One region of the Roseateles sp. DAIF2 genome, then DNA from elsewhere that is predicted to be linked to it. Evidence: riboswitches for the same ligand, from Rfam matches in the RefSeq annotation. Region 1 holds a riboswitch; the other holds the start of a gene.
What was found. Region 1 has a riboswitch for S-adenosylhomocysteine ahead of metH (methionine synthase). Riboswitches for the same ligand answer to the same signal wherever they lie in the genome.

Region 1 (14,807 bases):
CTTCCAATGCGCCCGCGCGATCAAGCGCTCCGGCCTGTGGGATCCGGCCGCGCGCATCGAGCGCAGCGCGCTGCCCTCGACCGGCAGCATCCTGCAGGCCCTGAGCCCGCGGGTCGACGGCCCGGCCTACGACGCGGCGCTGGAGGAGCGGCAGCGGCAGACCATGTATTGAGCCAACGCTCTGCTCCAATACGGACATCATGTCGTCCGCGCCCCTGTCCCCATCGCTGTCCTCCCTGCTTGCCGCCCCGATCACCGATCGCGCCGGCGCGATCCGGCTGCGCCGTGAGCTGCAGGCCCTGGCCGCGCAGCGCGGCATCGCCCTGAGCGAGCCGCCCGACGAGCCCGACAACTGCTGCGACAGCGGCTGCGAGGCTGCCTGCGTCTGGGAGACCTTCTATGCGGAGATGGGGTATTGGCGGGATGAGGGGGTGTTGAGGTTGGAGGACTGATGGCTGATCGACACGTCAAGCGAGACAAATTTTCCAAATCGACCGATGCCCGATTTCGGCGCCGGGTTGTCGCATGACAATCTCCTGCATGGAAATGCAGCAGCCGGGTGAAGTTCGTTGGCGGCAGGCGATCGAGACGGGGGATCTCGGCGTCTGGGACCTGCGCCCGGACCTCGAGATCGTTCACCATTCACCGCAGTGGAAGCAGCGGCTTGGCTTCCCCGAACCATACGGTGCCGACAGCACGCATTTCTGGCGCTGCCGGGTCCACCCTGACGACCTCGAATGCATGCTGGCGGCCATGCGGGCGCACGCTCGCGGGACTCAATCCAGCTACGAGGCGACATTTCGTCTGCGCAGCAATGGCTCGGGTTATCGCCTTGTGCATTCCCGTGGCCGCGCGATTGAGCGAAATGACGAGGGCCGGGTGCTGCGCATGGTCGGGACGATGATCGACTTGACCGAGCGCCCCTGCACACCGAGCGGCGGATTGGTCGACGATCCTCGTGACTCGACGCAGGGTTCCTCGTCGCTAGCGCTGCCGTTTCATCGCCTGCTGAGCGCCGAATGGTCTGGCCATGAACTGGCCGATGCGGTGGCGGCGCAAGTAGCGCTTGAGCGGGGGCTCGTGCTGGGCATGGTGGAGGACCTGCTGTTCGCATCCGTGGCTCAACTAGAAGGGCCGCGCGCTTCTAGGCCATAAAGCGCTGTGCTGCCGGTCGCCGGATAGGCATGGCGGCGCTCACTCGCCTCGGTGACATCAAGCGCGGCAGCGACACCCATCACCTCACATCTGCTCCCAGGGCAGACCATCGAAGCGCCAGCCGTTCAGCCGGTTGCGCTGGAAGTTCTCGTCCGGGTCGCCCTCGAAGCCGTGCACCACGTTGACCAGCTCGGTGAAGCCGGCCGCGGCCAAGGCCTCGCCGGCCGCGATCGTGCGGGTGCCGGAGCGGCACAGCAGCACCAGCGGGCGGTTCAGGTCGCCGCCGGCCTCACGCCGCACCTGGGCCACGAAACGCGCCACATCGGGCTGCATCTCCGGGTATTCGTACCAGGCCACATGGATGGCGCCGGGTGGATGGCCGACATAGAGGTATTCCAGCTCCATGCGCACATCGACGAACAGGGCCTCGGGATGGGCCTGGAGATAGGTGTAGGCCTCTTGGGGGAGCAGGTGCTTCATGGATGGGGGTATTGACGGCATCTCTAGAATGACGGCCATGAACGATGCCCCCAAACCAGTCGCCTACACGCGCGGCGCGCAGCTGCCCGACATTCTGCAACAACGCATCGCCATCCTCGATGGCGCGATGGGCACGATGATCCAGCGCTACAAGCTGGGTGAGGCCGACTACCGCGGCACGCGCTTTGCCGAGCATGGCAAGGACCTGAAGGGCAACAACGACCTGCTGGTGCTGACCAAGCCCGAGGTGATCACCGAGATCCACGAGCAGTACCTGGCCGCCGGGGCCGACATCATCGAGACCAACACCTTCGGCACCACCTCGGTGGCGCAGGAGGATTACGACCTGGGCGAGCATGCCTACGAGATGAACGTCGCCGCCGCGCGGCTGGCGCGCGCCGCCTGCGACAAGTACTCGACGCCGGACAAGCCGCGCTTCGCCGCCGGCGCCTTAGGGCCGACGCCGCGCACCGCCTCGATCAGCCCGGACGTCAACGACCCCGGTGCCCGCAACATCGATTTCGACACCCTGCGCGCGGCCTATTACGAGCAGGCCAGGGGCCTGCTGGAAGGCGGCGTCGACCTGTTCCTGGTCGAGACCATCTTCGACACCCTGAACGCCAAGGCCGCGATCTTCGCGCTGGACGAGCTGATGGACGACACCGGCGAGCGCCTGCCGGTGATCATCTCCGGCACCGTGACCGACGCCTCGGGCCGCATCCTCTCGGGCCAGACCGTGACGGCCTTCTGGCATTCGGTGCGCCATGCCAAGCCGCTGGCGATCGGCCTGAACTGCGCGCTGGGCGCCACCCTGATGCGGCCCTATATCGAGGAGCTGGCCAAGGCGGCGGGCGAGGTGGCGGTCAGCTGCTATCCGAACGCCGGCCTGCCGAACCCGATGAGCGACACCGGCTTCGACGAGACGCCCGATGTGACCGGCCGCCTGGTCGGCGAGTTCGCCGCCGCCGGCTTCCTGAACATCGCCGGCGGCTGCTGCGGCACGACCCCGGCCCATATCGCCGCGATCGCGCAGCGCGTCTCGGCCTACAAGCCGCGCGCCAGCGGCCAGCGCTTCTTCAGCGAACTGGTCGACGCGGCGGCCTGAGCCGCCGCCAGCCATCCCCTCAGGAGAGCAGGCCCTCGGCGCGCAGCGCCGCCTGCACCTGCGGGCGCGCCTCGATGCGGGCCTGGTAGGCCGCCAGGTGCGGATAGGGCTGCAGCGAGAGGCCCAGAAACTTGCACCAGTTGATGATGGCGTAGGCATAGGCATCGGCCACGCTGTAGTCGCCGGCCAGATGCTCGCGCGTCGCCAGCAGGCCTTCCAGCTCGGCGAAGCGCTGAGCCAGCTTGTCCTTCACCGCCTGACGGGTGGAGTCGGCCGTCTCCTTGTGCCACAGCCAGGGGCTGAAGCTCTTGTGCAGCTCGGTGGCGACAAAGCCCAGCCATTCCAGCACCTGCAGGCGCCGCGCGCTGCCGGGCTCGCCGATCAGGGCCTGCGCGGGATCGAGATCGGCCACATGCTGCAGCAGCGCGCTGCCCTCGCTGTGGCGGCTGCCATCGGCCAACTCCAGCAGCGGCACATAGCCGCGCGGCGAGATCGCGTAGAAATCGCTGCCGTCCTCGGCCAGCCGGTGGCTGGCCAGGTCCACCTGCTTCAGCGCGAAATCGGCGCCGACCTCGCGCAGCGCGATATGCACGGCCAGCGAGCAGGCGCCGGGGGCGTAATAGAGCTTCATGGTTTTGGGTCCTTTCGGTTTCCGGTTGGGGTGGCTTCACTCTAGGATTTCGGATCTGCAATCGGAATAGGCGCCAAGACAATCCATGAGTGCAAATCTGCAAACCGCCGGCACCCTGGGCGCGGCCGATCTGGCCCTGCTGCTGGCCCTGGTGCGCGGCGGCAGCCTGACCGCGGCGGCGCAGCTGGTGGGCATGGATGCCTCGACCGTGTTCCGCGGCGTGCAGCGCGCCGAGAAGCTGACCGGCCAGCGCCTGTTCGAACGCTCGCGCACGGGCTACCGCGCCACCGAGCTGGGCCTGCGCCTGGCCCAGCATGCCGAGGGCATCGAGGCCGAGCTGGAGGCGGCGCGCGGCGCGGTGCGGCAGGACGACGGCGCCGCGGTCAGCGGCACGGTGCGCATCAGCACCACCGACACCCTGCTGCACGGCCTGCTGATGCCGGTGCTGCCGCCGCTGCTGGCCGCGCACTCGGGGCTGCGCATCGAGCTGAGCGCGCGCAACGAGCTGGTCAGCCTGACCCAGCGCGAGGCGGACATCGCGCTGCGCGCGACCAACAAGCCGCCGCCGCATCTGGTCGGGCGAGCGCTGGGCACGATCCGCTCGGCGGTGTTCGGCGCGGCGGGTGGCTCCGCCCGGCGCCGCGGCGGCGCGCCGGATCTGGCCGGCCGGCCCTGGCTGGCGGTGGACGATGCGCTGCCCGAGCATCCCTCGGTGCGCTGGCGCCGTCGCCATCTGCCGCAGGTGCAGCCGCGCCTGCTGCTGAACAGCGTGCATTCGGTCGCCGAGGGCGTGGCCGCCGGCCTGGGCATCGGCATCCTGCCGCTGTTCCTGGGCGGGCGCGGGCTGCGGGCGCTGAGCGAGCCGCTGCCGGAATGCGACAACCAGCTCTGGCTGCTAACCCATCCGGAATCGCGCCATCTGCGTCGCATTGCCGCGGTGGCGCGCCATCTGGGCGAGCGGATCCGGCTGGATCCGGCCGGGGCTCAGTAGAGCTTCAGCAGCTTCTCGGTGTTCAGCAGCAGCTTCAGCTCATGCGGCGCCAGGCTGGCCGCGATCGCCTGGCCGGCCAGGCGGGTGTCGCGCGGCACCGGCTCGCTCAGCGGGTTGCCGCTCTTGCCCAGCAGGGCCGCGACCAGCGGCTCGTTGGCGCTGTGGCCGCGCTTGGCGACCACGCCGACCTCGCCATTGGCCAGCCGCACCAGGCTGCCCGGCGGGTACAGACCGATCGCCTTGATCAGCGCGGCGCCGACCTCGTCGGGCTGCTGCAGCTCGTCCAGATAGGCCGCGCGCGCCGCCTGCGCGCCGGACAGGGCGCGCCGGCTGCGCCGCGGCGCCAGGCGCGCGCCATAGATGTCGACCCGGCGCAGCACCCGCGCCATCTGCTCGGGCATGCTGCGCCCGGCCAGCGGCCCCGGCCCGGCCTCATGGTGCAGGCGCACCACCTGCAGCCATAGCGCGTCGCCGACGCCCAGCCGCGCCAGCAGCTCGGCGCCGCGGTCGCCATGGGCGACCAGCTGGGCGCGCTGCGCCTCGTCGGGGCGTTCGGTCTGGGCGGCCAGGCGGTCCTGCAGGCCGCTGATCGCGATGTTCATGCTCAGCGCGGCCTGGGCCAGCACCTGGCGGATGTCCTCGGCCCAGCCCAGCTGGCGCGCGCACAGCTCGCCCAGCGCCAGGCTCAGCAGCGCATGGCGGGCGCTGTAATGCTGCCAGTCCTGGCTGGCCTCCAGGATCAACAGCATCAGCGCCGCGTCGGTGTGCTGGCCGATGCGCGCCAGCATCTCCTGCTGCAGCGCGCCGAAGCGGGCCAGGAAGTCCTCCGGCCGCGGCTCGCGCAGCAGCGCATGGCAGCGCAGCTGCAGGTCGGCCCAGGCGGCCTGGTCGTTGGGCGCCGCGCCGGCCGGGCCGCGCTCGGGCCGGTGGTCGAAATCGCCGCGGGCGCGCGAGATCGCGCCCAGGGTGGCGCCCTGCAGCATCATCGTGTCGACCTTGTGCGCCAGCGCGCGCTGGTACTCCTTGGTCTCATGCGCCAGCACGAAGGCGCCGCGCTGGATCAGGGCCTGCACCTGCGGGCTGTTCTGCAGCACCTGGCCGCGCGCGAACAGCAGATGGCCCTCGGCGTCGCGCACCGAGAAGTCCAGAACCTGGCCGACGCGCAGGCTGTTGGGGGGCAGGGGGATCAGATCCAAGAGGGCCGGTCTCGCTTTGTTGTTATTCACGGATTGTCGGCCGGCCGGGCCCGCTCTTGAGCGTCGCGGCCGGCCTTCGGCGTAAAATCGCACGCGGTCCGAGGAGCGTTGCGACGGGGTGAACCCGCCAGGCTCGGAACGGTCCGGCCCGGCCGGACGACGCAACGACGCTCACCGACCCACGTTTGACCGTGGCCGCGGTGAGCATGCGGCCCGGGTGATCTCTTGCTCCCCAGCGTTTTCCGAGGCCGCCATGACCGCTAGTTCCCCGCAGCTGACCCCGCCCCCGATGAAGCTTTCCGGGCTGGAGCCGGTGCAGATCGGCGCTGGCACGCTGTTCGTCAACATCGGCGAGCGCACCAATGTCACCGGCTCCAAGGCCTTCGCGCGCATGATCCTGGCCGGCCAGTTCGAGCAGGCGCTGGCGGTGGCGCGCCAGCAGGTCGAGAACGGCGCCCAAGTGATCGACATCAACATGGACGAGGCCATGCTGGACAGCAAGGCCGCGATGGTGCGCTTCCTGAACCTGATCGCTTCCGAGCCGGAGATCGCGCGCGTGCCGATCATGATCGACAGCTCCAAATGGGAGGTGATCGAGGCCGGGCTGAAATGCATCCAGGGCAAGGGCATCGTCAATTCGATCTCGCTGAAGGAGGGCGAGGCCGAGTTCCGACGCCAGGCCAAGCTGGTCAAACGCTACGGCGCGGCGGCGGTGGTGATGGCCTTCGACGAGACCGGCCAGGCCGACACCTTCGCGCGCAAGATCGAGATCTGCGGGCGCGCCTACCGCATGCTGGTCGACGAGGTCGGCTTCGCGCCCGAGGACATCATCTTCGACCCCAACATCTTCGCGATCGCCACCGGCATCGAGGAGCATGACAACTACGCGGTCGACTTCATCAACGCGACGCGCTGGATCAAGCAGAACCTGCCGGGCGCCAAGGTCAGCGGCGGTGTCTCCAACGTGAGCTTCAGCTTCCGCGGCAACGACCCGGTGCGCGAGGCCATCCACACCGTGTTCCTGTACCACGCGATCCAGGCCGGTATGGACATGGGCATCGTCAACGCCGGCATGGTCGGCGTCTACGACGACCTGGAGCCGGTGCTGCGCGAGCGGGTGGAGGACGTGGTGCTGAACCGCCGCCCCGACAGCGGCGAGCGCCTGATCGAGGTGGCCGAGAGCGCCAAGGGCGCGGCCAAGGACGACTCGGCCCGCCTGGCCTGGCGTGCCGGCAATGTCAACGAGCGCCTCAGCCACGCCCTGGTGCATGGCATCACCGACTTCATCGTCGAGGACACCGAAGAGGCCTGGCAGGCCATCCTGGCCGGCGGCGGCCGGCCGCTGCATGTGATCGAGGGCCCGCTGATGGCCGGCATGAACATCGTCGGCGACCTGTTCGGCCAGGGCAAGATGTTCCTGCCCCAGGTGGTGAAGAGCGCGCGCGTGATGAAGAGCGCGGTGGCGCATCTGGTGCCCTATATCGAGGAGGAGAAGCGCCAGCTGGCCGCGGCCGGCGGCGACGTCAAGCCCAAGGGCAAGATCGTGATCGCCACCGTGAAGGGCGATGTGCACGACATCGGCAAGAACATCGTCACCGTGGTCCTGCAGTGCAACAACTACGAGGTGGTGAACATGGGCGTGATGGTGCCTTGCCAGGACATCCTGGCCAAGGCCAAGGTCGAGGGCGCCGACATCATCGGCCTCTCGGGCCTGATCACGCCGAGTCTTGAGGAGATGCAGCATGTCGCGGCCGAGATGCAGCGCGACGACTATTTCCGCCTGAAGAAGATCCCGCTCTTGATCGGCGGCGCCACCACCAGCCGCGTGCATACCGCGGTCAAGATCAGCCCGCATTACGAGGGCCCGGTGGTCTATGTGCCGGACGCCTCGCGCTCGGTGGGCGTCTGCACCGAGCTGCTCTCCGACGAGCGTGCGACCCGCTTCATCGACGAGCTGAAGGCCGACTACGAGAAGGTACGCGAGCTGCACGCCAACAAGAAGCAGACCCCGCTGGTCACGCTGGCGCAGGCGCGCGAGAACAAGGTGCGGCTGGACTGGGCCGGCTACAAGCCGCCGGTGCCGAAGTTCATCGGCCGGCGCCTGTTCAAGAACTACGACCTGGCCGAGCTGGCCCAGCATATCGACTGGGGCCCGTTCTTCCAGACCTGGGACCTGGCCGGGCCCTTCCCGGCGATCCTGAAGGACGAGATCGTCGGCACCGAGGCGCAGCGCGTCTTCAGCGACGGCAAGCGCATGCTGCAGCGCCTGATCGAGGGGCGCTGGCTGCAGGCCAGTGGCGTGTTCGGTCTCTACCCGGCGGCCCAGGTCGGCGACGACGACATCGAGATCTACACCGACGAGAGCCGCTCCGAGGTGCTGATGAGCTGGCGCGGCCTGCGCATGCAGTCGGAGCGCCCGGTGGTCGACGGCATCAAGCGCCCGAACCGCGCGCTGGCCGACTACATCGCCCCCAGGGGCGGCGTGCCCGACTACATCGGCCTGTTCGCGGTGACCGCCGGCCTGAATGTCGACAAGAAGGAAAGCCAGTTCCTGGCCGACCATGACGACTACTCGGCCATCATGCTGAAGGCCCTGGCCGACCGTCTGGCCGAGGCCTTTGCCGAGCGCCTGCACCAGCGCGTGCGCCAGGAGTTCTGGGCCTATGCGCAGGACGAGGCGCTCAGCAACGAGGAGCTGATCGACGAGAAGTACCGCGGCATCCGCCCGGCGCCCGGCTACCCGGCCTGCCCGGACCACCTGGTCAAGCGCGATCTGTTCCAGGTCCTGAACCCCGCGGAGATCGGCATGGGCCTGACCGACGCGATGGCGATGACCCCGGCCGCCAGTGTCAGCGGCTTCTACTTCTCGCATCCCGAGGCCAGCTATTTCAACGTCGGCCGCATCGGCGAGGACCAGCTGGCCGACTGGGCGCGGCGCATGGCGCTGGATGAGCGCGAGGCCGGGCGGGCGCTCGCCCCCTTGCTCGGTTGAGCGACCTGGCCGGCTGACGACTGTTTACATCTCCGGGTCGGCGTCCGGCGGGCCGCGCGCGTTGCAATGGCATCCTTGCTATCGGAGTCAAGAACATGAAGATGCCCCTCAACGCCAGCCAGACCATTGCCGCCACCGCTATCGCCGCGGTGCTGCTGGGCGGTGCCTTTGCGCTGGGCCGCTCCTCGCAGAGCACGGCCCCGGCCGAGCCGGTCAAGGAAGAACAGCCCGCTGCCGTCGGCAGCAAGCTGGCGGCCAACGCCACCGAACCCGCGGCCGAACCGGCCCCGCGGCCGGTCAGCAGCAGTCACAGCAAGCCCGCCCCCGCGAAACAGCAGCAGCATCAACAGCAGCAACAACCGGTGGCCAGCACGGCCGCGCCGGCGCCGCGCCTGTGCGATGAATGCTCGCGCGTCGTCTCGGTGCAATCCGAGGAGCGCCAGGGCGAGGGCAGCGGCCTGGGCGCAATCGGCGGCGCGGTGATCGGCGGCCTGCTGGGCAACCAGGTCGGCGGCGGCAGCGGCAAGAAGATCGCCACCGTCGGCGGCGCGGTGGCCGGCGGCTATGCCGGCAACGAGATCGAGAAGCGCCACAAGAGCTACCGCGTCTGGGTCGTGCGCCTGGCCGACCGCGACGGCGCGACGCGCCGCCACGAACAGCGCCAGGACCCGCAGGTCCGCGCCGGCGATGTGGTCGTCGTGCGCGACGGCCTGCTGCGCCACCGCGACTGAGGGCGCGGCACGGCCGCGCGGAGTGATCCGCTCGGCCGGCGTCAGAGCCAGCTTCCGCAGCTGTCAAGCCGCATCGGACCTCCCCCATGAGAGGGGCGTCATCCGGCCACTGGATGGTTGCGCGGGCCGCCACAATCAGGCCCCGCTGCAACCTTCCGACACTGCGTAATGGCCCCCCTGCTTACCGCACTCTTCTTCTTGGCTGTGTTCGTGATCGCGCCGCTCAAGGGGGCGTTGATCTTTTGCGGGGCCATCCTGCTGGCCACCCTGTTCGTGCAGGCCACGACATCGGCGGTCTCGAATGCGGGCGTGACCTTGACCGAATCGTTCAAGGCCATCGTGCTGTCCGTCTTCTTCGGAGCGATCGCCGCCTTCACGGTCATGAGCTTCATGAAGGGCGCGCCGCGCGAGCTGATCAATGGCGGCAGTGGCCTGCTGCTGCTGGCGCTGCAGCATGGCGCCTACGTGCTGGGTTTCAGGCTCGCGCTGGGATTGACCTTTCTGCATGCCTTCTTGGTCGCGACGGTGTCGACGGTGTTCACCTCCGCCGCCATCTGGTACATCGTGAAGATGTCGAACCTCGCGGCTTGAGCAGGCACAGTCGGTAACTTCCTCGAGACCGTTCAGCCGCGCGCCGGCGCGTGCAGAGCCACGCCATCGGCACCCAGCTCGGCCCGGATGCGCTGCGCGAAGGCCAGCGCGCCGGGCTGATCGCCGTGCAGACATAAGGTGTCGGCCCGCACCGGCACCGTGGCACCGCTCAGCGCGGTGACCCGGCCTTCGTGCAGCATCTGCCGCACCTGGGCCAGCGAGCGGTCCTCGTCCTCGATCATCGCGCCCGGCGTGCCGCGCGCCGTCAGGCGGCCATCGTCCTGGTAGCTGCGGTCGGCGAACACCTCATGGGCGCAGCGCAGGCCGAGGGCCTGGGCGGCCTCGATCATCACGCTGCCGGCCAGACCGAAATAGACCAGCCCTGGATCGAAATCGCGCACCGCCTGCGCGATCGCGTCCGACAGCGCGCGGTCCCGCGCCGCCATGTTGTAGAGCGCGCCATGCGCCTTCACATGGTTGAGGCGGCCGCCGGCGGCCTGCACGAAGCCGGCCAGCGCGCCGACCTGGTAGAGCACCAGCGCATAGGCCTCGGCCGGGGAGACCTTCATCTCGCGCCGGCCGAAGCCCTGCAGATCGGGCAGGCCCGGATGCGCGCCGACCGCGACGCCCTTGGCCAGCGCGGCATTGACGATGCGGCGCATCGTCGGCGGATCGCCGGCATGGAAGCCGCAGGCGATATTGGCCGAGGAGACCTGGTCGAGGATGGCGAGGTCGTTGCCCATCGTGTAGGCACCGAAGCTCTCGCCCATGTCGCAGTTCAGGTCCAGCGTCTTGTTGCCGCGGTTCGTCATGGCAGGGCGTCCCTCAGGGTGGCCAGCGCCTGTTCGCGCTGCAGGTACAGAGTCTGCGCCGCCTCCAGGCTCACCAGCTCGAAGCGCAGGGCCTGCTGCGGCGCCAGCTGGGCCAGGCGCGGCAGGTCGACGCTGATCACATGGGCGATCTTGGGGTAGCCGCCGGTGCCGTGGCGCTCGGCCATCAGCACGATGGGCTGGCCGTCCGGCGGCACCTGGATCGTGCCGAAGCTCATCGCCTCCGAGATCAGCTCGCCGGGCTGCAGGCGCTGCAGCGGTGCGCCCTCGAGGCGAAAGCCCATGCGGTCGGACTTGGGGCTGATGCGGTAGGCCTCATGGCCCAGTCGCTGCTGCGCCTCGGCGCCGAACAGCGACCAATGCTCGCCGGGCATCACGCGCAGCCAGGCCGGCTCGCCGGCGGGCTGGCGCGCCAGGCTGCTGGGCAGCAGCGGATGCGTGCGCGGGCCCGTCGCGGTTGGCGCGGGTGCCTGGCCGGCGGCCTCCAGCACATCGCCCTTGCGCAGCGCGCGGCCCTGGAAGCCGCCGAAGCCGCCGCGCAGATAGGTGCTGCGGCTGCCCATCAGCGGCGCCGCCGCGAAGCCGCCGCGCACCGCCAGATAGGCGCGCTGCCCGGCGACGCAGGCGCCGAACTCCAGCAGCGCGCCGGCCGGCACCTCGACCGCGCGGTCCGGCTTCAGCGGCCGGCCGTTCAGGCGCGGCGCCATGTCGGCGCCATAGATCGCGATGCGGGTGGCGGCGCCGAAGCGCAGGCTCGGGCCGGTCAGCACCAGTTCCAGGGTGGCGGCATCCTCGTCGCGGTTGCCCGCCAGCAGGTTGGCGACACGGTGCGACCATTCATCCATCGCGCCGCCCACCGGCACGCCCAGGCCCTGGTGGCCATAGCGCCCCAGGTCCTGCAGTTGCGTCTGCGCGCCGGGCTTCAGCACCTCGATCCGGACCACCGCCGTCATGCCGCGTGCCCCGCCTGCTCGGCCAGCAGGCCGCGGTAGGTGTCGGCGTCGATCGCGACGAAGCGGATCGCATCGCCCGGCGCCAACCGGCAGGGCGGCTCGGCGCCGGGATCGAACAGGCGCAGCGGCGTGCGCCCGATCAGGTTCCAGCCGCCGGGGGTCTCCAGCGGATAGATGCAGGTCTGCTCGCGCGCGATCGCCACCGAGCCCGGCGGGATGCGGGTGCGCGGGTTGGCGCGCCGCGGCATCGCCAGCGCCGGATCCAGCCCGCCGATGAAGGGAAAGCCGGGCGCGAAGCCCAGCATGTAGACGCGGTGCGCCGAGGCCAGGTGGCGCTCGATCACCTCGGCCGGCGCCAGGCCGCAGCGCGCGGCCACCTCGTCCAGGTCCGGGCCGAAGTCCGGCTGCGCCGCGCTGCCGTAGCAGACCGGCACCTCGATCAGCCGGCCGCTGTCGGCCAGCGCCTCCAGCGGCTCGGCCAGGCGCTCCAGCAGCAGCTCGCGCAGGGTGGCGAAGGGCGTCAAGCCGAAGCGCTCGGGCCGGTAATGCAGGGCCAGGGTGGTGAAGGCCGGCACGATGTCGCGCACGCCCTCGATCGGCCGCTCGCGCAGCCGCTGCGCCAGCGCATGCACCCGCGCACTGGTGGCCGGGTCCACTTCGGTGCCCAGGCCGACCAGCAGGCAGCGATCACCGACCGCATCGATGCGCCAGGCGGTGGCCGTGGGCGTGGCGGAGGCCGCCGTCATCGGCGGGCGAGCGGCACGCGGGCCGGGGATTGCGCTTCTTGGGGCATCGATGGTCGTCGTCCAGTTGCCGCGCCGCCTTGGCGATCGGATGACGCATTGTCAGCCAGGTCGACGAAGGCGGGGCTTGCGCCCCAGGCAAGCCGTTCGGGTGTCGACAGGGCGCCGGCTCAGAGCCCGTCGCAGCTGGTTTCCTGAGAGCCGCAGATCTTGTCGACCCAGAGTCGGAACCGTCCGCGCGGCAAGCCCGCCCTGGCAGCAGGAGCGAGGTCCAGCGCCTTCAGGTCCGGCTCTGGCAGTCGGCGATCGGAGAACTCCAGCTGCGCCCATCTCCCGTGGCAGGCCACCAGGGAACTGGCGCGGACCATCAGGCTGCCATCGAAGATCTGCTGCTCGTTGAGCCGTAGCAGCACGGCCGAGTCCTCCGCCGGGTCCGCATGACCCTGCCTGGCCTGCGACTTCACCACCAGCTTGCGCCCGCTGACCCAGCCTTCGCCGCCGAAGGTCGGGCGCGCGGCTATCCCGGTCAAATCTTCGTCGTCACGTGCATTGCGGATGCGAAACCAGCCGTTGCTACCCTCCATGACCTCGACGCGGATCCGGACCCGGGATCCTGAATCCTTGTCGACCCAAACGGGAGGCAAGGTCCCGAGAACCCGTGCCTTGGCACTGGGCGCGGCACGCACATTCAGACCGGCCGGATCTGTCTCATCCACGAAAGCCACGATCGAGCAGGAGGTCGATGTGGCGCTCGGCTCATTGGCATGGGCTGCAAAGCAGCTTGCTGCCAGGAGGGCGCCGCCGCAGATCCGCAGCATCCGGTCAGCGCGCGTCGATGAGTACATAGAAGAACCTCGGGCTTCGTCCTAGAGCCGACAGGAATGTCGGATACAGATTCTTTGGCACGGTCTGGCATCCTGCAGACCAGGTATTGATGGTGGCACGGTTCATCGGCCCGCCTTGATGGATGTACATGGTGCGTCCGACGCCCTTGCGGTCGATACGGTGTGAGTCCGCCAGCGTGAAGCGCCCATCCCCATTGGTATCGCGTTCGACGGTTTGAGCCTGTGAGGCCCAGAAGGCGCGATCATCCAAGAACAACCTGGGCATTTCGGTGAAGAAGTATGTGCCGGCCAGCAGGCGACCCGCATCCAGCACCCCATCGCGGTCGACGTCGGCGCCATGGCTCTCCTTGAACCGCACATCCTGGTAGCGAGCGTCCACGCGACCGCCTCCGGCTGCGCTCGCGGCCCGCTGCGAATACTGCGCGCTGGGCTCGGTCGTCGCAGGGAAGAAATGTACGCTGCCGCGGCGGCCCCAGCCATTCAGCACCACGAGGTGATCGTCGTAGACCCCGCGCCCCTTGTTTTCCAGGGTTGACGTGTCGCGACGCAGACCGAGTACCAGCAGCCGACCTTCGCGCAATGCTGCGCTGGCGGCCGGCTGTGCCCGTTGATGCACAAGGCTGGCGCAGTAGGCATAGGCCAAGCGTGGGGAAAGGAAAGGCAAGCTTGGCAACTCCGGCCGCCCCTGGCGCTCCAGCGACCATTGCAGCAGCAGTCGGGCGCCATCGGGCACCGTATTCAATGCGATCCGGGCAGGCCAGCTCAAACGCTGGTCTGCCAGCCGGTGGGCGGTCGCGCGCAAGGAGGAGTGCAGGGTGTGCAAGTCAGCATGCCACTGTTGCAGCGCGACCGCGGGATCCCGAGTCACCCCGAGCGCGAAACGCTCCGCCAATCCCTCCAGATCCGGGTTCCAGGAATTCGTATGCCCCATGATTTTCTCCCCGCGCTTGCTCGCTGATCCTGTGCAGGCTTTGCCGGGCATTTTGGGTTTGTCGCCAGCGATTCCGGGCGTCCGAAGGTCATGTGGGCGCGCGTTGAGGTACGCCTGACGGTTGTCCGTCGACGCTGCTGGTCGGCGTTGATCAACCGCCCAGCTGCAAGCCCCGGCGCAGTTGGACCGCTTCCGCCATATGCTCGGCCGCGATCATGGGGACGTCGGCCAGATCGGCGATGGTGCGCGCAATCCGCAGCACCCGGTGGTAGCCGCGTCCGGACCAGCCCAGATGCGCGGCCGTCTTCTGCAGCAGCGTGTTGGCGGCCGGTTCGGCCCGGACATGTTGTTCCAATGCGGCCGGCAGCAGCCGCGCATTGCTGCAGCCCTGCCGCGCCAGCGCCAGCCCGCGCGCCTTGGCGACTCTTGCGGCCACCGCGGCGCTGGGCTCGCCGTCCGGCGCGGCGGCCAGGGTCTGCGGCGGCAGCACCGGCACCTCGACCAGCAGGTCCAGCCGGTCCAGGAAGGGGCCGCTGAGCCGGCCCTGGTAGCGCGCGACCTGGTCCGGCGTGCAGCGGCATTCGCGCCCCGGATGGCCTAAGAATCCGCAAGGACATGGGTTCATGGCCGCGA
Region 2 (14,807 bases), 460 kb from region 1:
CTGGGGCCGCGCCTGCGCGCACTGGCCCAGGGCGATGGTGCGATGCGCCGCCTGGCGCGCGTGATCGACCAGCTGACCCAGAACTTCGCCGAGCCGCTGCGCATCGAGGCGCTAGCCCGCCAGGCCCATATGAGCCCCTCGACCCTGCACCAGCGCTTCAAGCAGCTGACCGCGCTGTCGCCGCTGCAGTACCAGAAGCAGCTGCGCCTGCAGCAGGCGCGCCGGCTGATGCTGGGCGACGGGCTCGACGCCACCAGCGCCGCGCACCGCGTCGGCTACGAAAGCCCCTCGCAGTTCAGCCGCGAATACCGGCGCCTGTTCGGCCTGGCGCCGCGCGAGGACATGCTGGCGCTGCGCCGCCGCGCCACCGCCGCCTGAGCCCGCGCCTCAGAAGCTGCGCGACAGCGTCAGCTGGATGATGTCCAGGCCCGGATTGGGCCGCTTGATGCTGGCATTGGAGAAATGCGAGTAGCGCAGGCCCAGGCGCGTGTGATCGTCGATCGCATAGCCCAGGCCGACATGGTCGGCGAACTGGAAGTTGGTGCTCAGATTGCGGCCGGCGAACTCCTTGCGGCTCAGCAGGCTGGGGCCGATGCCCAGCTCGAAGAACAGGCGCGACTCCGGGCTCAGCCAGAAGCGCCACATCGGCACCGCGCTGAGCTGGCTCATATTGCCGGGCTTCGCGCCGGCCCTGGGCCGCCAATAGGACAGGCCCAGCTCCAGGTTCAGCTCCACCCGCGCCTGCTCGCCGAGCCGGCGCGTCCACAGCACCGGCCCCTCCCAGTTCAGGGTCGCACGCTGGTAGGTCTTGCCCTGGGCCAGGTGCAGGCTCATCGCGCCCTCGCTCGCGGTCTGCGCGACGGCGCTGCCGCAGCTCAGGCCCAACAACGCGACATGGAAAAAGAAACGGGAGAACGAGGGGAACTGCAAGGTCATCGGGGGAAGTGAGAGGAAGATGAAAAAAAGCGCGCAGGAGCCGGCCGCGGCAGCGAGGTGCCGCGGCGCCATGGCGCGAAGGGATGGGGGTGGTGAGACGGCGGCTGAGCGCCTAGGACTGGGCCGCCTTCATGCGGCGCCACAGCAGCAGCTGCAAGACATCGAGGCCGGGATTCGGTCGCTTGATGCTCGCGTTGGAGAAATGCGAGATGCGCATGCCGAGCCGGTTCTGCTCGCCGATGCGGCGGCCCAGGCCGATGTGGTCGGCGAACTGGAAATGGGTGCTCAGTTGGCGGCCGGCAAAGCGCTTGCGGCTCAGCAGGCTGGGGCCGACGCCCAGCTCGATGAAATGGGTGGATTCATCCGAGGCCCAGAAGCGCCACACCGGCACCGCGCTGAGCTGCCACATGCCGCCGCTCTCGCGGTCCTTGTGCGGCATCCAGGCCGAGACGCCCAACTCCATCGACAGCTCGACCCGCGCCCGGCTGGCGCCGAGCCGGCGCGTCCACAGCACGCGGCTCTCGCGGTTCGCGGTCAGGCGGTGGCAATAGGGCCCGGTGGCCAGATGCAGGCTGGCGGCCGGAGGCGCGAGCTGCTGCTGCGACGCCCCGGACCGACCAAGGATTGAGCCCAGCCAGCGCCGGCGGGCCGCATCGGTGGGCAGCAGGGCCGGCGCGCGATCGGGGCGGGCGCGCAGGCGCTCCAGCAGGGACGAGAGGTAGGCGAACAGCATGAGGAGGAACAACAGCGGCTAAGGCCTTTGCTTCTGACCCGCTCATGCTAGGAATCGCCCCTCCGGCAGTCCGGCAGGACTTGTCGGGAATCTGTAGAAAACTGTAGCGAGACGGCGCGCGCGAACGCCGTATCGCGGCCCGCCTCAGCGCATCGCGACGGGCGTCCAGAAGATGTAGTCCGCCTGATAGCTCACCCATTGCTTCTGGCCGGCCGTCGTCGCATCGCAGGCCGCCTGCGGCGCGACGCCGCCCTGGGTCGCAACGCGCTGGATATGGCTGACGCCCTGCATCGCGCCGGCGCCCATGGCCGGGTTGGCCTTCACCAGCTGCAGGGGGATGCTGCCGGCCATGGCCGGCGCCACCGCGACCTGGGTCCCGGTGAGCTTGGAGCCGTCGCTCGACTCCCAGGTCGCTGGCGGGCCGTAGTACTTGCCGACCGTCTGGCGCCGGCGGTCCGTCAGGGTCGCCTCCGGTCCGACAAAGGCCCATTCGAACTGGCCGGCCATGTCCTTCCTGGCCCGGCATTCGTAGGCGATCCTGCCGACCCCGACCGTCTCCATCGACACCCGATGCCCCTCGGGCACCTGCACGGCGGTGGGCAGGCCCGCCTGGGAGAAGCCGGGCATCGCCCCGCCGCTCATCGACGCCCCGGACATCGCACAGGCGCCCAGCAGGGCCACGGGTGCCAGGGCCGCCAGCAGCATCGGCACGGACTTCGCGCGGGACTTGATGGGGTGGTTCATTGCAGCTCCTCGTCGGTGGTGGGCGGGCAGGACCGGCCGGTCCTGCCTCGGAACGCTGTACGCAGAGCGGCGTGGTTTGGATGCAGGCCCTGTCCGCGACGTGGGATTGCGCCACAACAGGCTGTTGAAAACCGTCGCGAGGACGGCCAACTGCTAGGAGGCGCCCCGAGCGCAGGAACCGGAACGTACTGGGGGCACGCGAGGATTCCGAGCACCGCGCAACGACGCAGATGGCCGCCGCAGTCGGTTTTCAACAGCCTGCCAGCTCGTCACGCCGGCCGCGGCCATTGCAGACGCAGCGCGGCCCCGCCCAGCGCGGCCTCGTCCACCCACAGCCGCCCGTCGTGCCACTGCGCCACCCGCAGCGCGATCGACAGGCCCAGGCCGACGCCGCCGCTGGCGCGGTCGCGCGCCTCGTCCAGGCGCACAAAGGGCTGCAGCACGCGCTCGCGCGCCTGCGGCGGGATGCCGGGCCCGTCGTCCTCCACGCTCAGGCGCCAGCCCTCGGCCAGGACCTCCAGGCGCAGGCAGATGCGCGCGCGCGCATGGCGGGCGGCATTGCGCAGCAGGTTCAGCAGCGCCTGTTTCAGCAGGCGCTCGTGCAGCACCAGCTCCAGGCCCGGCTCCGGCGGCAGCACCAGCTCCAGGCTCAGCTCGGGCCGCCCGGCCTCGCGCGCGGTCTGCGCCAGCAGGCCCTGCAGCCAGGGGCCGGCCAGCAGCCGGCCCGGCGCGGGGCGCTGCTGACGCTGCTCCAGCTGGGCCAGGTTCAGCAGCTCGGTGATCAGGCGGTCCAGCTCGCCGACATCGTCGTGCAGCGCGTCGATCAGGGCCTCGCGCTGCGCCGCGTCGGCGGCCTGGCGCAGCAGCTGCAGCTCGAACAGCAGCCGCGCCACCGGGGTGCGCAGCTCATGCGAGACCGCCCGCGTCAGCGCGCGCTGCTGCTCCACCATCGCGGCCGTCTCGCGGCTCATCGTGTTGAACTGCTCGCCCAGGCCGCGCAGCTCGGAGTAGCGTGACAGGGTCACCTGGCTGCCCAGCTCGCCGGCGGCCAGGCGCTGCGACTGCCGGCGCAGGCGGCGCAGGTCGCGCCACAACAGGCCCGACCAGAGCAGCAGGGCCAGCGCCATCGCGGCCACGACGGGCACGATGATCAGCAGCAACCAGTTGCCACTGCCCGGTCCCTTCTCGGTCGGCCAGCGCACCTCCAACCAGTCGCCGCCGCGATGGTCGGCATCCAGCGGCACCAGCAGCAGCTCATGTTCCTGGCGCTGCACGAAACCATGAGCCGCCAGCTGTGCCAGCTCGGCCGCCTGCAAGCCTTCCGGCGCCCCGCGACGCAGGCTCAGGTGCCAGCCATGATGCGGCTGCAGCGCGGCCAGCGCCGCAGGCCGCTGCGCCCGCGGCAGCGGTGCCAGGCGCTCGCGCAGCTCGAACACCATGCCGCGCGTCAGCTCATGGAAATAGGCCTGGGTACTTGGGCCGAAATGGCGCTCCGACCAGATGCCGACACCCCAGACCGCCAGCAGCCCGACCAGCAGCAACAGCAGCAGCAGACGCAGATAAAAGCGCAGCATCGTCGTCAGGGCACCAGCAGATAGCCGCGACCCCAGACGGTCTTGATCAGCGCCGGGGTGCGGGCGGTGTCGCCCAGCTTGCGGCGCAGCCGGCTGATGCAAAGGTCGACGCTGCGGTCCAGGCCGTCGAACTCCAGGCCGCGCAGCGCCTGCAGCAGCTCGTCGCGCGAGAGCACCTGGCCAGCGCGCTGGCCCAGCGCCCACAGCATCTCGAACTCCTGGGTGCTGAGTAGCAGCGGCTGCTCGGCCAGATGGGCCTCGCGCCTTGCCGCGCACAAGCGCAGCGCCCCGCCCAGCAGGCGCAGCGGCGCCGGCGCCGGGGGGGCCGCCACCGCGCCGCGGCGCAGCAGCGCGCGCAGCCGCGCCAGCAGCAGCATCGGCTCGACCGGCTTGATCACATAGTCGTCGGCGCCGGACTCCAGACCCAGCACCTGGTCCGCCAGCGCATCGCGCGCGGTCAGCATCAGCAGCGGCACCTCGGGATGCAGGCGGCGCAGCTCGCGGCAGACCGCCAGGCCGTCCAGGCCCGGCAGCATCAGGTCCAGCAGCACCAGGTCCGGCCGCTCACGTTCGAAGCGGGCCAGCGCGCGGTCGCCGCGCTCCTCCAGCAGCACCTCGAAGCCATGCTGACCGAGGAAGTTGGCGATCAGGCCGGCCAGCTTGACGTCGTCCTCGACCAGCAGCAGGCGCTGCACGCCGCCCTTGTTGCTCATCACCCGGCGCGCCGCGCCGCCAGCAGCGCCGCGGCCAGCTCGGCGAAGCCGAGACCGCGCTCGCCGGCGGTGACATAGGCGGGCCGGTGCCGCAGCTGCGGCAGGAAGCGCGCGATATTGGCCACGCCGACCGACAGCGGCACGCGCTCGAACATCAGCTGGTCGTTGGTCGAGTCGCCGACATAGGCCCAGTCCCGCGGCGCGAAGGGGCGCTGCAGCAGCATGGGCACCGCCCATTCGGCGGCGCTCCATTTGCTGTGCTCGCCGATCCAGCCGTTGATGTGGATCGAGCTGACCGTGGCGGTCAGGCCATGCTCGCGCATCACCGCGCAGACCGCCTCGATCTGCGCCGCGTCCAGATGCGCGAACTCGCTGTGGTCGACGGCGATGTCGGTCAGGCGGCCGGGGCTGTCGGTCGCCAGGGTCGCGCCGGGCACGCGCTTTAGCACATCGGCCGCGCAGGCCTGCAGGCGCGCGAAGTTGGCCGCGCGGGTGGCCTCGTCCTGGCTGAAGTCGCGCAGCAGGCCGCCGTCGGCGGCGCTGCGACGCAGCATCACCGAGCCGTTCTCGGCCACGATGGCCGCCACCGGCCAGGCAAGCGCAAAGGGCTCGCTCCAGCCGGCCGGGCGGCCGGTGATGGCGATCACCGGCACCCCGGCCGCCTGCAGCTCGTGCAGGGCCGCCAGGGCTTCGGGGGCGATGCCGCCGTCGGCGGTCAGGGTGTCGTCGATATCGGTCAGGATGCCGCTCAGGGCGCGCAGCGCCGCCGGCGGGCAGGAGGCAAAGGGCAACATGGGGGCGGATTGTCCCAGTGAAAGCCGGGATTGCGGACTTGTTCCGCGCATCGGCGGGGCGGCGTGCGGCTAGAATGCAAGCCTTCCGAGGAGCGTTGCAACCTCTCGCACCCTTCAGAGGCCAGGCTCGGATCGTCCCAGGACTTGTCCCGGGCCACTGCAACCGCGCTCACCCGCAATGTCCGACGTGGGTGATCGACCGTCTAACGCCCCGCGTTCGCATATTGCGGCTTCATACCGAAGGAGCTTTGCAATGAATGCTGCTGTGCTGAAGAAGACCCTGGCCGCCGACCAGTTCAAGATCGCCGACATCTCCCTGGCCGCCTGGGGCCGCAAGGAACTGAAGATCGCCGAGAGCGAGATGCCCGCGCTGATGGCGATCCGCAAGGAATACGCCGCCACCCAGCCGCTCAAGGGCGCGCGCATCACCGGCTCGCTGCACATGACGATCCAGACCGGCGTGCTGGTCGAAACCCTGCAGGCGCTGGGCGCCGAGGTGCGCTGGGCCTCCTGCAACATCTTCTCGACCCAGGACCATGCCGCCGCCGCGCTGGTGGCCGAGGGCACGCCGGTGTTCGCCTACAAGGGCGAGACCCTGGAGGACTACTGGGACTACACGCACCGCATCTTCGAGTTCGGCCCCAAGGGCTCGGCCGGCGAAGGCCCGAACATGATCCTGGATGACGGCGGCGACGCGACCCTGCTGATGCATCTGGGCCAGAAAGCCGAGAAGGACCTGTCGGTGCTGGCCAATCCGGGCAGCGAGGAGGAGCGCATCCTGTTCGCCGCGATCAAGGCCAAGATCGCCGCCGACAGCACTTGGTACACCCGCAAGAGCGCCGAGATCATCGGCGTGACCGAGGAGACCACCACCGGCGTGCATCGCCTGAAGGAGATGTCGGACAAGGGCACCCTGCTGTTCCGCGCGATCAACGTCAACGACTCGGTCACCAAGAGCAAGTTCGACAACCTCTACGGCTGCCGCGAGTCGCTGGTGGATGGCATCAAGCGCGCCACCGACGTGATGGTGGCCGGCAAGATCGCCGTGATCGCCGGCTATGGCGACGTGGGCAAGGGCTCGGCCCAGGCCATGCGGGCGCTGTCAGCCCAGGTCTGGGTCACCGAGATCGACCCGATCTGCGCGCTGCAGGCCGCGATGGAAGGCTACCGCGTCGTGACGATGGAGTACGCCGCCGACAAGGCCGACATCTTCGTGACCACCACCGGCAACAAGGGCGTGATCCGCCATGAGCACATGGCCGCGATGAAGCACAACGCCATCGTCTGCAACATCGGCCACTTCGACAACGAGATCGACATCGCCTCGATCGAGAAGTACGAGTGGGAAGAGATCAAGCCCCAGGTCGACCATGTGATCTTCCCGGATGGCAAGCGCATCATCCTGCTGGCCAAGGGCCGCCTGGTGAACCTGGGCTGCGGCACCGGACACCCGAGCTATGTGATGAGCAGCTCGTTCGCGAACCAGACCATCGCCCAGATCGAGCTGTTCGCGCACAAGGAAAAGTACCAGGTCGGCCAGGTCTATGTGCTGCCCAAGCATCTGGACGAAAAGGTGGCGCGCCTGCAGCTGGTGACCTTGAATGCGCAGCTGAGCGAGCTGACGGACGAGCAGGCGGCCTATATCGGTGTCTCCAAGTCGGGCCCCTACAAGCCCGACACCTACCGCTACTGATCGGACGGCTACTGCGCGAAGCTCAGGCGTCGTTGGGCGGTGCTCGGAATCCTCACGTACCTCCAGTACGTTGCGGTTCCTGCGCGCCGTCCGCCTAGCCTGAGCCTCGCTCGCGACGCCGCAAACAAGCTACCCCATGCGTGCTGACCAACTCCTCGTCGCTCAAGGCCTGGCGCCCACGCGCTCGGCCGCGCAGCGGCTGATCGACAGCGGCGCCGTGCAATGCGCCGGCCGTGTGCTCAAGAAGGCCGGCGAGGACCTGTTGCCGGATACGCAGCTCGTCGTCACCGACGATGCCGAGCTGCGCTATGTCTCGCGCGGCGGTCTCAAGCTCGAAGGCGCCCTGAAGACCAGCGGGCTCGACGTGGCGGGCCTGCACGCGCTGGACATCGGCCAGAGCACCGGCGGCTTCACCGATGTGCTGCTCAAGGCCGGCGCCGCGCATGTCACCGGCATCGATGTGGGGCACAGCCAGCTGCATGCGAGCCTGCGCGAGGACGCACGCGTCACGGCGCTGGAGAACACGCATGTGCGCGAGTACGTCCCCGGTCAGACCTTCGCGCTGATCGTCGGCGACCTGAGCTTCATCTCCATGCTCGGCGAGCTGGCGCGCATCGCCCCCTGGCTGGCGCCCGCCGGCCATCTGCTGTTGCTGATCAAGCCGCAGTTCGAGCTGGGCAAGAAGGCCCTGAACAAGGGCGGGCTGATCAAGGACCGCAAGCAGTACGCCGAACTCGAACAACGCGCGAAGGCGGCGGTCGATGCGATCGGCTCCCTTCAGCAGCGCGGCTGGTTCGAAAGCCCCGTCACCGGCGGTGACGGCAACACCGAATTCTTTCTCTGGGTTCAAGCCACATGAGCACCCCCCCCGTCAGCTTCGAATTCTTCCCTCCCAATACGCCGGTCGGCACCGAGAAGCTCAAGACCGTGGTGCAGGAGCTGGGCACCCTCAAGCCCCAGTACTTCAGCGTCACCTACGGCGCCGGCGGCGCCACCCGCGACAAGACCCTGGCCACGGTGATGGGCATCGCCGCGACCGGCTTCGAGGCCGCGCCGCATCTGTCCTGCGTCGGCTCGACACGCGAGAGCATCGCCGAGATCCTGGCCACCTACCGCGCGCAAAACATCCGCCGCATCGTCGCGCTGCGCGGCGACCTGCCCAGCGGCACCGCCACCGCCGGCGAGTTCCGCTATGCGGCCGAGCTGGTGCGCTTCATCCGCGAGACCCAGGGCCCGGACTGGAAGATCGAGGTGGCGGCCTATCCCGAATACCACCCGCAGCAGCGCTACGCGGCCAAGGACCTGCAGCATTTCGCCGACAAGATGCGCGCCGGCGCCACCGCGGCGATCACGCAGTTCTTCTTCAATCCGGACGCTTACTTCCACTTCGTCGACGCCGCGCGCAAGCTGGGCGTCGAGGCGCCGATCATCCCGGGCATCATGCCCTTCCACAACTACGGCCGCATCGCCCAGTTCGCGGCGCGCGACGGCATCGAGATCCCGCGCTGGGTCGCGCTGAAGATGGAAGGCTATATGGACGACAGCGCCTCGATCCGCGCCTTCGGCCTGGACGTGATCACCCAGCTCTGCGAACGCCTGATCGCCGGCGGCGTGCCCGCGATCCACTTCTATACGCTGAACCAGTCCGCGCTGACCCTGGAACTGTGCAAACGCCTCAAGCTCGGCTGAGAGGCCAGGGGACTTTCTGCTGCGCCGCCACCATGCGTCGTTGGTCGGACGCTCGGGGTCCTCACGTACAGGAAGTACGTTCCGGTCCCTGCGCTCCGTCCGCCTAGCCTGTCGCCGGCTCGCGACGAAAGCCCCCTAGCCTCTGCGCCTTTATTGACCCATCTCAAGTCGGCCGGCCCCTCCCCGCGAGGGGCCGGCCGCTTTTGCGTCAGCGCAAGGCTGTGGCGCGGGGCGGCTTTTCCAATGGCTTCATCCACTAGGAGCCATTGAATGACAAAGTCTCATCAACAACACAAGATCCTCGCCCTCGCTGCCGCCGCCTTCGGCCTGCTGGGTGCCGCCAGCGCCGTCCAGGCCCAGCAGCAACAAACCGCCACGGCCGAAGGCCCCTGGCTGGTGCGCGCCCGCGTGGTGCACCTCGACTCGGCCAACAAGGACTCGACCGGCCTGAACCTGGCGATCAACAACAAGGCCATCCCCGAGGTCGACATCAGCTACTTCTTCACGCCCAACTGGGCGGCCGAGCTGATCCTGACCTATCCGCAAAAGCATGACCTGAAGGCCGGCGGCAACAAGATCGGCAGCCTCAAGCACCTGCCCCCGACCTTGAGCCTGCAGTACCACTTCGCCCCCAGCGCGACCTTCCGTCCCTATGTGGGCGCCGGCATCAACTACACGCGCTTCTCCAGCGTCAACTTCGATCCCGCCGTGCAGGCCGCGCTGGCGCCCAGCATCAAGAAGAACAGCTACGGCCTCTCGCTGCAGGCCGGCGCCGACATCGAGATCGCGAAGAACCTGTACCTGAACGTCGACATCAAGAAGGTCAAGATCGACACCGACGTGTCCTCCAAGGGAAGCAAGGTCGGCAGCTTCAAGGTCGACCCGGTGCTGTTCGGCATCGGGCTGGGCATGCGCTTCTGACGGATGCCGCCCAACGCGGCGGCATTTCAGCAAGCCTCGCCGCCCGATGGCGCGAGCGCGCAGCCTAGCCAAGCGGCACCCGAGGATCCGGCTCCGCCGGTCCTGCGGGTGCGCCCCCTGGAGGGGGCCGGCGAAGCCGGTAGGGGGTGGTCCGTCAAGCCGCCGCGAACGCGTCCCGGGTCAGGTTCTCCGGCGCCTGATCCGCCTCGCGGCAGGCCACATCGTCCTCGATGCGCACGCCGCCGAAGCGGGCCAGGTGCTCGACCAGGCCCCAGTCGATCGCGGCGCCGGCCGGCGTGGCGGCCAGCTTCTTCAGCAGGGTCGGGATGAAATACAGACCCGGCTCGATGGTCACCACCATGCCGGGCTGCAGCACGCGGGTCAGGCGCAGATAGGGATGGCCCTCGGGCTTGGCCGCCGGCGCGCCGGTCTCGTCGGCCATGAAGCCGCCGATGTCGTGCACCTGCAGGCCCAGCAGATGGCCGATGCCATGCGGGAAGAAGGTGCTGGTGACGCGCTGCTCGACCAGCGCCTCGGGGCTGCTCAGCCCCTTTTTCACGATGCCCTGCTCCACCAGGATGCGCGCGATATGGCGATGCGTGCTCAGGTGGATGTCGCGGTAGTCGACGCCGGCACGCACCTCGTCCACCAGCGCCAGCTGCGCCCGCTCCATCGCGGCCAGCAGCGCGTCGAAGCGCTCGTCGCGCCCCAGGCTCCAGGTGCGCGTGATGTCCGAGGCATAGCCGTTCACCTGCGCGCCCGCATCGATCAGCAGCGCGCGCGATTCGGCCGGCGGGCGGCTGTCCTGGTACTGGTAATGCAGCACCGCGCCATGCTCGTTGAGCGCGACGATGTTGGAGTACGGCAGGTCGCGGTCGGTATGGCCGCTGGCCGCCAGGTAGGCGCGATGGATGTCCAGCTCGGACGCGCCGGCCTCGAAGGCCGCCTTGGCCGCCAGATGCGCCGGCACCGCGCGGCGCTGCGCGGCACGCATCTGTTCCAGCTCGTAGGCGCTCTTCACCGCGCGCCGGTAATGCAGCAGGTGCAGCAGGTCCTGCGGGTTGTTGGGCACCACGCCGGCGATCGCCGCGTCGGCCTCGCCGATGATGGCGGCACGCCCCCCTGCCGCCACCTGCAGATGACGCGCCGCATCCTCCGGCTGGCTGATCACGATCAGCTCGAAATGCTCGACCCAGAAGCCGCTCGGGTCGCTGGGCGGCACATGCCAGTAATCGTCCGGCTGGTAATAGACCAGGCGCGGCTTGTGGCCCGGCCGGATCAGCAGCCAGCTGTACGGGTTGGCCGTCAGCGGCAGCCAATGCTTGAAATGCGGATTGGGCTGGAACAGATAGGGCCGGTCATCGAGGAAGGCGTACTTCTCGATGCCGGAAGCAATCAACAGCGCGTCATAGCCGCAACGCGCCAGGGCCGACTCGGCCTGGATCTGCAGGGCGGCGAGGTGGGCGGCGTAGAGATGGGAGGCAGAGTTGGTGTGGTCCATGGAGGGCATTCTCGCTCGCGCGGAGAAATGTCAGGCCAGAACGATCTTGCTTAGAGCAAAGAGCAATCGTGGCGTCGGTATCAGATGCCAGAGCTGCCACGTTCACAGGTATTTTGTTGGCATAGTTCCATCGCACTAGGGACTTGTGGCTGCCACCGCAGTTTTTAATGGCGGACCTGTGACCAGGGAACCGAACTAGGGCTCTAGACCGTGATCGAAACTATCCTGACGATTGACCCAAAGCTTGCGGCAGCCGGTGGCGCTGTCGGATCAGCTCTGCTTGCTGCCTGTGGCTATATCGCCAAGATTCGATACGAGCGAAAGAGGACACTCCGCTCAACCCTGTTTTACCTACTTCAGCTCCGCCACAGCGCGGTCACAGATGAGCTGCTTACGACCCAACTACCGGATTGGATCCTTTCGGCATTCAAGTCTGCGTTAGCTGAACGCAGCTGGCAACTCAGTGACGAAGAAACTCAATCCATGCTGCAGCAGGCTCGCCCAATTCTGGTGGCGGTCGCAGAGCGTCAATCTGGGGCCGAGCAGCAGGAAATTCGGGGCCACCTGCTCAAGTCCCTCTCAGACCTTGCAAAGGATCAACCAGTTCTTGCGTATCGACTTTCGGCGGCCCTGCCAGAACTCAAGCTGCCAGACAATGCATCAGAAGCTCGCGCATCCGACTTTCCCGCCGAGGCAGCGGACGTTGCTCGGATGATCTCCGGATCGATTCGAGTCGGATTCCACGCAGAAGGTGCGCGCCAATCGAAGCACAAGCTGTCTGGGTTGATCTATATGGCTTCGTTCGAGATTGGGGTTCTGGCCTTTTTGCAAACCTACCTGATTCTTCGGCGACAGAATCATGTCAAGGTGCCAAATGCATTCCTTGATGCGATTGCCAAGTCAGCTGCGACTTCTGTACAAGAACTCGTTGACGCCCTTGCTTCCGTCGCGACATCAGACAGTGCGAGCCTGGCTCCCAAGGAAAGTCGTGGCCCTTTCGCTAGCGCCGACTCACATCGATAAACAGCCACTCTCAGGGCACATTCAGCACTAGGGCATGCCACTCATGTCAAAAGCTCTCGCATCCTTCGAAAGTTCCATTAAAGACGCGGAGGATCTGCTTGCGCACTTTGATGCCATGCCCAAGCCGCCTCCTGCAAATGCGGAAGTGTTGAAGCGGGCCGGCTTGGTCATGGCACTGACCGCGTGGGAGACGTACGTTGAGGATCGCGTTCGTGAAGAGGTGGCGCTACGCCTTCGAGTGGTGACCGGAAGCTATGTAGGAAAGTTTGTTTTGACACGCCTGGAGGAAGAGCTGAAACGCTTCCACAACCCGACCTCCGAGCCTGTCAGGATTTTTGTGTGCGAGGCATAGCATGACGACCAGGAGCATCTATGCCAACCAAGAAGAAGCCGGCGGGAGCCGGCATGACGGCGCTGCCGTCGATCCCCAAGGAACTCATTGAGCAGCTGACCGGCGGCTCGACGCCGATGACGGCCGAGCAGATCAACGCCACGACCATGGCGCTGAAGAAGGCGCTGATCGAGCGCGCGTTGGGCGCGGAGCTGTCGCACCACTTGGGCTATCCGCCCGGCACGGCCAAGCCGGAGGAGGCCGGCAACCAGCGCAACGGCAAGTCCGCCAAGACGGTCTTGACCGAGGACGGTCCGTTGCGCATCGAGGTGCCGCGCGACCGCGCCGGCTCGTTCGAACCCATCCTTATCCCCAAGCACGAGCGGCGCTTCACCGGCTTCGACGACAAGATCGTGGCCATGTACGCGCGTGGCATGACGGTGCGCGAGATTCAGGGCTTCCTGGCCGAGCAGTACGGCACCGAGGTCAGCCCCGAGTTCATCAGCTCCGTGACGGATGCCGTGATGACCGAGGTCTCGGCCTGGCAGAGCCGGCCGCTGGAGCCGATGTATCCGGTGGTGTTCTTCGACGCTCTGCGCGTGAAGATTCGCGAGGATGCGGTGGTGCGCAACAAGGCTATCTACCTGGCCCTGGGCGTGCTGCCCGATGGCACGCGCGACATCCTGGGCCTGTGGATCGAGAACACCGAGGGCGCGAAGTTCTGGATGAAGGTCTTCAACGATCTGAAGACCCGAGGAGTCGCCGACATCCTGATTGCCGTCACCGATGGGCTCAAGGGCATCCCCGAGGCGCTCGCTGCCGTGTTCCCAGCCACGACGCTGCAGACCTGCATCGTGCACCTGATCCGCAACAGCCTGGACTTCGCGAGCTGGAAGGACCGCAAGGCCCTGGCGGCGGCCTTGAAGCCAATCTACACGGCGTCCAGTGCTGACGCGGCCCAGGCCGAACTCGATGCCTTCGAGGCGAGCGCCTGGGGCCAGAAGTTCCCGACCGTGACGGCCACCTGGCGCCGGGCCTGGGATCGGGTCATCCCGTTCTTCGCCTTCAGCCCAGCCGTGCGGCGCGTGATCTACACGACCAACGCCATCGAGAGCATCCACAGTCGGCTGCGCAAGATCATCAAGACGCGCGGCCACTTCCCCAGTGACGATGCCGCTACCAAGCTCCTGTGGCTGGCGCTGCGCAATATCACGGCCGACTGGGGCCGCGCGGCCAAGGAATGGAAGGAGGCCATGAACCAATTCGCCATCGCCTACGGCGAGCGATTTACCTGACCTGCCGCGTAATATGCGGCGCGGGCTCGTCTGAATCGGCGAGCCCTACACCGAGCCTCGAACACAGAAATTCAGACAGCCCCCGACCTCCGACAAGACCAAGAAGCTGTTTCAGGACTTCCTCGAAGTTGATGTGGCGGCCTGCTGGGAATGGGCCAACTACGACTGCGTGAAGGCCAGGAAAACACTTGATGAGCTCATTTCAAAGCGAGGTGATGCAGTCCATCGCTCAAAGCCAGTTGCAAACGGTGCACCGCCCGCCCCACACCTAGTGAAGCGAGAGGAGCTCGACAAAGCTATTCGTTTCCTCAGGTGCCTCGTTGAGGCTACCGACAAGGCGCTGGCTGGCAAGTAAGCCCAGCTGCATTTCTCATCAAGACCTGACCCTTGAGATGCCTTCGTACGGACCACGAGCCTGCGATCAGCACGCCAGCTAAACACTCACATTTAGCCTGTCACCCTCACCCATTCACATCCCACACCACCCCCTCCTCCGTCAGCATCGCATCCACCGGCACATCGGTCGGCTCGGCCTTCAAGAGGGGCAAGAAACCATGGGCGTAACCCACGCCTGCAGTAATGGGGCGCGGCGTCAGCTCGGCCAGGGTGCGGTCCATGAAACCGCCGCCATAGCCCAGGCGCAGGCCGCAGGGGCCATAGCCCAGGCAGGGCAGGATCATCAGCTGGGGCTGGAACTGCTCGGTGTCCTTGGGCTTGGGGATGCCGTAGGCGTCCTCCTCCATCGGGCAGCCCGGATACCAGACGTGAAAGCGCAGGGTGCCATGGTCCTTGTCGACCACCGGCAGGCCGATACGGCGGTCCGGGTGCGCCTCGCTCCAGCGGTACAGCGCCGGCAGCGG

Region 2: linked by a shared signal. The riboswitch ahead of ahcY (adenosylhomocysteinase) and the one ahead of metH (methionine synthase) in region 1 are both predicted to bind S-adenosylhomocysteine.

Annotation. Positions count from the first base shown of each region.
Region 1 is NZ_CP049919.1:570,080-584,886, forward strand. Features, by position in the region: gene G8A07_RS02680 (pyridoxamine 5'-phosphate oxidase family protein) at 1-172, shown strand, start outside; gene G8A07_RS02685 (oxidoreductase-like domain-containing protein) at 201-452, shown strand; gene G8A07_RS02690 (PAS domain-containing protein) at 541-1,155, shown strand; gene G8A07_RS02695 (rhodanese-like domain-containing protein) at 1,240-1,635, opposite strand; gene G8A07_RS02700 (homocysteine S-methyltransferase family protein) at 1,664-2,740, shown strand; gene gstA (glutathione transferase GstA) at 2,760-3,371, opposite strand; gene G8A07_RS02710 (LysR family transcriptional regulator) at 3,457-4,362, shown strand; gene G8A07_RS02715 (HD-GYP domain-containing protein) at 4,356-5,558, opposite strand; S-adenosyl-L-homocysteine riboswitch at 5,653-5,738, shown strand; gene metH (methionine synthase) at 5,812-8,550, shown strand; gene G8A07_RS02725 (glycine zipper 2TM domain-containing protein) at 8,646-9,281, shown strand; gene G8A07_RS02730 (hypothetical protein) at 9,450-9,872, shown strand; gene G8A07_RS02735 (LamB/YcsF family protein) at 9,905-10,684, opposite strand; gene G8A07_RS02740 (biotin-dependent carboxyltransferase family protein) at 10,681-11,655, opposite strand; gene pxpB (5-oxoprolinase subunit PxpB) at 11,652-12,401, opposite strand; gene G8A07_RS02750 (SH3 domain-containing protein) at 12,569-13,243, opposite strand; gene G8A07_RS02755 (hypothetical protein) at 13,221-14,225, opposite strand; gene G8A07_RS02760 (YifB family Mg chelatase-like AAA ATPase) at 14,326-14,807, opposite strand, start outside.
Region 2 is NZ_CP049919.1:1,031,208-1,046,014, reverse strand. Features, by position in the region: gene G8A07_RS04900 (AraC family transcriptional regulator) at 1-378, shown strand, start outside; gene G8A07_RS04895 (acyloxyacyl hydrolase) at 388-936, opposite strand; gene G8A07_RS04890 (acyloxyacyl hydrolase) at 1,049-1,669, opposite strand; gene G8A07_RS04885 (DUF3455 domain-containing protein) at 1,814-2,413, opposite strand; gene G8A07_RS04880 (ATP-binding protein) at 2,683-3,987, opposite strand; gene G8A07_RS04875 (response regulator) at 3,993-4,700, opposite strand; gene G8A07_RS04870 (HAD-IIB family hydrolase) at 4,700-5,494, opposite strand; S-adenosyl-L-homocysteine riboswitch at 5,576-5,672, shown strand; gene ahcY (adenosylhomocysteinase) at 5,748-7,187, shown strand; gene G8A07_RS04860 (TlyA family RNA methyltransferase) at 7,324-8,046, shown strand; gene metF (methylenetetrahydrofolate reductase [NAD(P)H]) at 8,043-8,876, shown strand; gene G8A07_RS04850 (OmpW family protein) at 9,147-9,797, shown strand; gene pepQ (Xaa-Pro dipeptidase) at 9,952-11,298, opposite strand; gene G8A07_RS04840 (hypothetical protein) at 11,509-12,321, shown strand; gene G8A07_RS04835 (HEPN domain-containing protein) at 12,365-12,673, shown strand; gene G8A07_RS04830 (IS256 family transposase) at 12,694-13,947, shown strand; gene G8A07_RS28245 (HEPN domain-containing protein) at 13,982-14,302, shown strand; gene G8A07_RS04820 (5-formyltetrahydrofolate cyclo-ligase) at 14,409-14,807, opposite strand, start outside.